2 linked regions of the Azoarcus sp. CIB genome follow. The protein of the gene in region 2 interacts with the protein of the main gene of each other region in a pairwise test. Links are inferred from orthologs where the notes say so. Each region holds a gene or a part of one and is shown on either strand. Other genes may lie near its edges.

Region 1 (3,199 bases), 910 kb from region 2 along the record:
TTGCGGGCTGGCGCGACGATCAGAGCGCGCCCCTGCAACTGCGCTTTCGTGCTCACCTCCTGAAGCGTTTGCGAAACAACGTCATCGGCAACTACATCCCAATGATGTGCCGTACGTGCAACCTTTTGATATGAAATAGGGAAATTTTGTGCAACCGGCGCAGGGCTCGCACATCCGACAAGCGCAGCGATAGTTGGGATGATTACTGCGTAACTGGATTTCATGATTACTCCATGCGGACGTGATCGGTTCTCATACCCTAGTATGTACGCCTCATGATCCACCATGGCTAGATTTGCCCAATGACCCGTGACAAGTGTCATAGGACGTGGTGTGCTCGATCTGTCGCCCTGATGGAATCGGGGCTGAGTTCGCGGGGAGACCGTAGTCCTTCAGCCTGCAGCCAGCACCCGTCCCAGTGCCGTAAGCTCGTAGCCGCCCAGCTGGGCCGCGAGGTCGCGTATCGCGGCGCTGCCGAGGCGCGCGAGCAGGCGCTGGAAGAGGTGGCGGAAGTAGATTTCCTTCGGCAGCGCAAGGTCCAGCGCTTCCCAGCCCAGCGGCAGGAAGTCGAGGCCGAATTCGCTCGCGGTCGCGCGCGTGCCGGGGGTGCAGTCGGCGGCGTTACGCACGAGGAGTGCCGCGGCTTCGCGTTCGCCGGCGATCGTCGCGACGGCGCTGCAGTCTTCCGGGCGCAGGCCGCGCGCCTTGAGCGCCGAGGCGAGGAAGTGCGCGGCGCCGGAACCGGCTTCGCGCATGGCCCAGCGCACGTCGAAGGCGGCGAGCGTTTCGAGCTGGTCGATGCCCAGGCCGGGACGCAGCAGCACCCCCTGTTCGCGCTGGCCGATGCGTACCAGCGTCCAGCGCGCATGGCCGGGATGGGCGCGCAGCAGCGTTGCGTGCTGGGTCGCGCTGTGCTCGACGTCGCCCCAATGCACGACGGAGATGTCGGCGCGGCGGCGGGCGAGCTGTTCGAGGCCGGGCAGGGTTGCGGTCGGGCTGTAGGCGACGAAGGCTTCGGCGCCGAGTTCGGCGGCCAGTGCGCGCACCGCGGCGGCGAGCAGGGCGTCGTCGCCGCCAGCGATCAGCAGGCGGTCGGTGAGCACGCCGCCGTGCGCCTGTTCGAGCAGCCAGTCGTCGAGCAGGCGGCGTGGAAACAGCCACTTGCCGCCGACGCGCGCGGCCGGGACTTCGCCGCTGTTGGCGAGCTCGTACAGCTTCTTCTCGTTGAGGTGCAGGTAGGCCGCCGCCTGCCTCGCTGTGAGGCAGGGGCTTTCCGGCGCAAGGTGTTCGACGACTGGCGGCTCGGGCGCGCTCATCGTCCGACGTCGTCGAGCTCGTCGCGGGTGTTGATGTTGCGGAACGCGGCTTCCTCGTCGTCGAACTGCACTTCGACGACCTTCAGTGTGGCGTACCAGAAGTCGATCTTGCGGCCGCCGCCGGCGAGGAACGCGTCGAGGTGCGGCAGCACGTCGCGCCGGCACAGGCAGAACACCGGGTGGGGCTGGTCGAAGGTGCGCGCGACGGCGAGCTCGGCGCCGGCTTCCGCGAGGCCGCGATACAGGCGTTCGACGAGATCCGCCGGAAGGAAGGGCGAGTCGCAGGGGGCGGTCGCGACGAGCGGATGCTGCGCCCGCGACAAGGCTGCATGCAATCCGGCGAGCGGGCCGGCGAAGCCGCCGATGTCGTCGGGGAACACGGGATGGCCGAAGGCGGCATAGCGTTCGGCGTTCTGGTTGGCGTTGATGATCAGTTCGTCGACCTGCGGGCCGAAGCGCTCGATCACCCATTCGGCCATCGGCCGCCCGCGCAGCTCGACCAGACCCTTGTCGACGCCGCCCATGCGCCGTCCCTGCCCGCCGGCGAGGATGACGCCGGTGATTTTTTCGCACGCGCTCATCGGGTGAATCGCTCCTCGCCGGTGAATAGAAGGTAGTGCTTGCCCTGCGCGCGGCCGATCATCGTGAGGCCGATCTTGCGCGCGATCTCCCAGCCCATCTGCGTGAGGCCGGAGCGCGAGACGAGGAAGGGGATGCCCATCTGCGCGGTCTTGATGACCATCTCGGAGGTGAGCCGGCCCGTCGTGTAGAAGATCTTGTCGCCGCCGTCGAGGCCGTCCAGCCACATCTGCCCGGCGATCGCGTCGACGGCGTTGTGGCGGCCGACGTCCTCGACGAACATGAGGATGTCGCAGCCGTCCGCGGTGGCTTGGGCGAGCGCGCAGCCGTGCACGGCGCCGGCCTGCTTGTAGATCGATTCGTGGTGGCGCACCGCGTCCATCAGCGCGTACAGCGTCGCCTGCGTGAGTGTGCGGTCTTCCGGCAGGCGGATCGCGTCGATCTCGTCCATCAGCCCGCCGAACACCGTGCCCTGGCCGCAGCCGGTGGTGACGGTGCGGCTGCCGAGGCGTTCGTCGGCGTCCACGAGGCCGTTGCGCGTCTTCACCGCGACGGCATTGACCTCCCAGTCAACCTGCACCGCCTCGATGTCGTCGAGGCTCGCGACCAGGCGCTGGTTGCGCAGCCAGCCTATCGTCAGCGCCTCGGGCGCGGCGCCCAGCGTCATCAGCGTGACGATCTCGCGGCGGTCGACGTAGATCGTCAGCGGGAACTCGCCGGCGATCTGCGTCGGCACGTTCTCGCCGTTCTCGTCGACGGCCGGGATCGTCACCGTCAGCGGGTGGCTCGCGTGGCTCAGCAGCGGACGGCGCGGCGTGTCGGGGGCTGGGGGCATGGAGATGGACGGGTAGGTTCGAGGGGGTATTCTAGCCGCAGGCGCCGCTCGCGAGGTTCGCCGGCCGCGGCCGCTTCGCCTATCCTATGAGGGATCGAGTCACCCGGAGTTCGCCGCATGGACCGCTTTCCCGTCGCCGTCATCATGGACCGCCGCCGCCTGCAGAGCCGCTGGGCGGACGAGGCCTGGGAGGCCGTCGGCGTCGTGCCGGCCTTCGGCGACAACCCGGCGGCGACGCGCCAGCTGGTCGCCGAGACCGACCGCGACCAGTACCTCGTCGGCGGTTTTGCGCTGGAGCTGTTCCGCGACGAGGCGGACAACTACTTCCTCAACCTGAGTTCGCCGGTGCCCAAGGTGTTCGTGATGTGGCGCAAGGAGGACGGCGTCGCCAAGCCGCTCGTCGTCACTGTGAGCTACGGCGAGGCGGCGCGCCTGCTCGACTCGGGCGAACAGGTCGATGGCGTCGCGA
Region 2 (3,131 bases):
GTTGACCTTGCGATCATCTGCGATGACCTGTTCCAGCAGTTCGTGATTGCCCGTCCCGAGCCCTTCGATCGCACGCGTCAGCTGCTGGGCCACGAGGCCGCCCATTTCCAGCAGGCGCTTGCGGATGGCTTCCAGCTCCTTGTCGAACTGGGTGTAGGTGTGCTTGCTCATTGTCATGTTCCGGTCCCGAGAGTCCGCGAGGGTAGCAGTCGAATGTGACGAATATATTGCACGGATGCTTGCGATTCAGGAAGTCGCTGCGACGCGCCGCTCGACGCCCGTCGACGTGGCCATCAGCAGCAGGTCGGCGCCGCGCAGCGCAAACAGCCCGTTGGTCACGACGCCGGTGATCTGGTTGATCTCCGTTTCCAGGGCTTGCGGCTCCGGAATGCGCAGCCCGTGCACGTCCAGGATCAGGTTGCCGTTGTCGGTCACGAAACCCTCGCGCAGTACCGGACGTCCGCCGATCCGGGCGAGGCGGCGCTCGACGTAGGCGCGCGCCATCGGGATCACCTCCACGGGCAGCGGGAAGGCCCCCAGGCAGCTTACGAGCTTCGACTGGTCGCAGATGCACACGAAACGCTCGGCAACCGCGGCGACGATCTTCTCGCGCGTCAGCGCGCCGCCGCCGCCCTTGATCATCGCGAAGCCGCCGTCGATCTCGTCCGCCCCGTCCACATAGAGCTGCAGTTTGGTCACGTCGTTGAGGCCGATCAGCGGAATGCCGTAGCCCTCGAGCCGGCGTGCGCTGGCTTCCGAACTCGATACGGCACCGGCGATGCGGCCGCGCATCTCGGCCAGGCCGTCGATGAAATGGTTGACCGTCGAGCCCGTGCCGACGCCGACGATCATGCCGTCCTCGACGTAGTCCAGCGCCGCGCGCGCCGCGGCCTTCTTCAGTTCGTCCTGATTCATTAGGTATTCCTGTGGGTGGGTCTTACACGAGGCCGTCGAAGATCTGCACCTGCACCGTCTCGCCGGCGAGGACGTCGCCGCGCTCTTCCGGCAGCACGATGAAGCAGTTGGCTTCCGACATCGAACGCAGCACGCCCGAACCTTGGGCGCCGGCAAGCCGTACCGTCTGGCGGCCGTCGACGAGGGCCAGGCGGCCGCGCATGAATTCGCGTCGTCCGGGCTGCTTGCGAATGGTTTCTGCGCACACCACGTCGAACAACGCCGGCTCAGGCAGCGGCGAGACCCCGGACAGGGCTTGCAGGGCGTCCTGGACGAACTGGTAGAAGGTCACCAGTACCGCGACCGGATTGCCGGGCAGGCCAAACAGCCACGCATCACCGACGCGTCCGAAGGCCATCGGCCGTCCGGGCTTGATGTCGATCTTCCAGAACGCGACCTCGCCGAGGCGATTCACGAGCTCGCGGATGAAGTCCGCTTCCCCCACCGACACGCCGCCGCTGGTCAGGATCACGTCGGCGTTGGCTGAAGCGTCGCGGAAGGCCGTTTCCAGCGCCTGCGGGTCGTCGCGCACGACGCCCATGTCGATGAGATCGCAGCCCAGGCGCGAGAGCGCACCGAAGAGGGTGTAGCGGTTGCTGTCGTAGACCTCGCCGGGCGCGAGCGGCTTGCCGATCGACGCGAGCTCGTCGCCGGTGGAGAAGAAAGCCACGCGCAGCCGGCGGCGCACGACGACCTCGGCGATGCCGAGCGAGGCGACGAGGCCCAGCTCGGCCGGTCCGCAGCGCTTGCCCGCGGGGAGGGCGATGCCGCCCAATGCCAGGTCCTCGCCGGCGCGGCGCAGGTTGTGTCCGGCGCGCTGTCCCGCCGGCACATGCACCTTGCCGTCGGCGGCGCGCGCCACCTCCTGCACGACGATCGTGTCGGCACCCTCCGGAATCGGCGCCCCGGTCATGATCCGGACGGCCTGCCCGGCGCCGACGATGCCGGAGAAGGGCTTGCCGGCGAACGCCGTGCCGACGACCGTCAGGGCGCTCTCGCCCTGCGGCGCGAGGTCGGCGTGGCGCACCGCGTAGCCGTCCATCGCCGAGTTGTCGTGGGCCGGCACGTTACACGGCGCGATGACGTCCTCGGCGAGCACGCGCCCTAGGGCGCTGCGGACATTGACGCGTTCCCATCCGCCGACCGGCGTCAGCCGGTCGAGAATGGCCCGCCTCGCCTCGGTGGCGGAGTAATTGGGCGAGCGGGCGGAGGTCGGGCTCCCGGGGTTCTGTGCCATGGCTTTAGTTCCTGGATGCGGCGTTCGCTCGGTCTTGCGGAAGACGCATTATCGTCCGATCTTGCGCGCCGTGGGACCGGCGGTCGCAAGGGCGCACATGCTGCCGGTGCCGGAAAAAGAAAAGGGGTGGCCATGCCACCCCTTTCACCCCTTTCGAGATTGCTGCGGCGCCGGACGGTCAGCGCAGGCCGGCGGCGTAGTCGGCGACCGCCTTCATTTCCGGATCGGTCATCTTCAATGCGATGGTCTGCATCATCAGTGCCGGGTCGTTCTTGCGCACGCCATCGCGGAAGGCCTTCAGCTGCGCTTCGGTGTAGTCGGCATACTGGCCCGCGATGCGCGGGAACTGGGCCGGCAGGCCGGCGCCGGCCGGGCCGTGGCAGCCAGCACAGGCGGGAACGCCCTTGGTCGGGAGGCCCGCACGCCAGATGTTCTGACCGAGCTTCGCGAGGTCGGGATTCTTGGCCGAGTCAGGCTGCAGCGTCTGCGACGAGAAGTGGATCGCGAGCGCCTTCATGTCCGCTTCCTCGAGTGCCGCCACCATGCCGCCCATGATCGGGTTTTCGCGCTCGGCGGGCTTTCCGTTCCAGCCCTTGAAGTTCTTCAGTTGCTTGAAGAGGTAGTCGGAATGCTGGCCGGCCAGTTTCGGGTTGACCGGAATCGGGCTGTTGCCGTCGGCGCCGTGGCACCCGACGCAGAGGGTTTCTGCAGTCTGTTTCGCCTTGGCGAGATCGGGTGCCTGGTCCTGGGCGTGAAGGCCGCCCGTAACCAGCAGCAGCGAGAGCAGCAGGGAACGCTTGATCATGGTGTCCTCAGAAAGCCGTGAGTGGATATCGCAAACGCGGTATTCTATAACAGCTGGCCGGATTTGCGCGATGCAATGTGGGCTGTCCGGCATAACCATCTGCGTTTTCCCCTCCCTCCCGATGTCCCTCTTCCG

Evidence for each region.
Region 1: the proteins of moeA (region 2) and mobA interact in binary tests that used the Escherichia coli proteins (3 or more experiments, as listed by UniProt). The link is inferred for Azoarcus sp. CIB from one-to-one orthologs.

Annotation. Positions count from the first base shown.
Region 1 is NZ_CP011072.1:63,998-67,196, forward strand. Bases 106-3,067 are described here. They hold mobA (molybdenum cofactor guanylyltransferase MobA), read right to left. Parts: upstream 1,898-3,067; coding sequence 1,313-1,897; downstream 106-1,312. Other genes in these bases: AzCIB_RS24000 (hypothetical protein), read right to left, coding at 106-224; AzCIB_RS00245 (substrate-binding domain-containing protein), read right to left, coding at 393-1,316; AzCIB_RS00255 (formate dehydrogenase accessory sulfurtransferase FdhD), read right to left, coding at 1,894-2,730; AzCIB_RS00260 (DUF3305 domain-containing protein), read left to right, coding at 2,848-3,067. In the rest of the region: more of AzCIB_RS24000, read right to left, coding at 1-105; more of AzCIB_RS00260, read left to right, coding at 3,068-3,199. UniProt on the Escherichia coli protein: Transfers a GMP moiety from GTP to Mo-molybdopterin (Mo-MPT) cofactor (Moco or molybdenum cofactor) to form Mo-molybdopterin guanine dinucleotide (Mo-MGD) cofactor.
Region 2 is NZ_CP011072.1:974,384-977,514, forward strand. What follows is about bases 65-2,958. They hold moeA (molybdopterin molybdotransferase MoeA), read right to left. Parts: upstream 2,192-2,958; coding sequence 938-2,191; downstream 65-937. Other genes in these bases: phoU (phosphate signaling complex protein PhoU), read right to left, coding at 65-171; rpiA (ribose-5-phosphate isomerase RpiA), read right to left, coding at 247-915; AzCIB_RS04295 (c-type cytochrome), read right to left, coding at 2,370-2,958. In the rest of the region: more of phoU, read right to left, coding at 1-64; more of AzCIB_RS04295, read right to left, coding at 2,959-2,996; yihA (ribosome biogenesis GTP-binding protein YihA/YsxC), read left to right, coding at 3,118-3,131. UniProt on the Escherichia coli protein: Catalyzes the insertion of molybdate into adenylated molybdopterin with the concomitant release of AMP.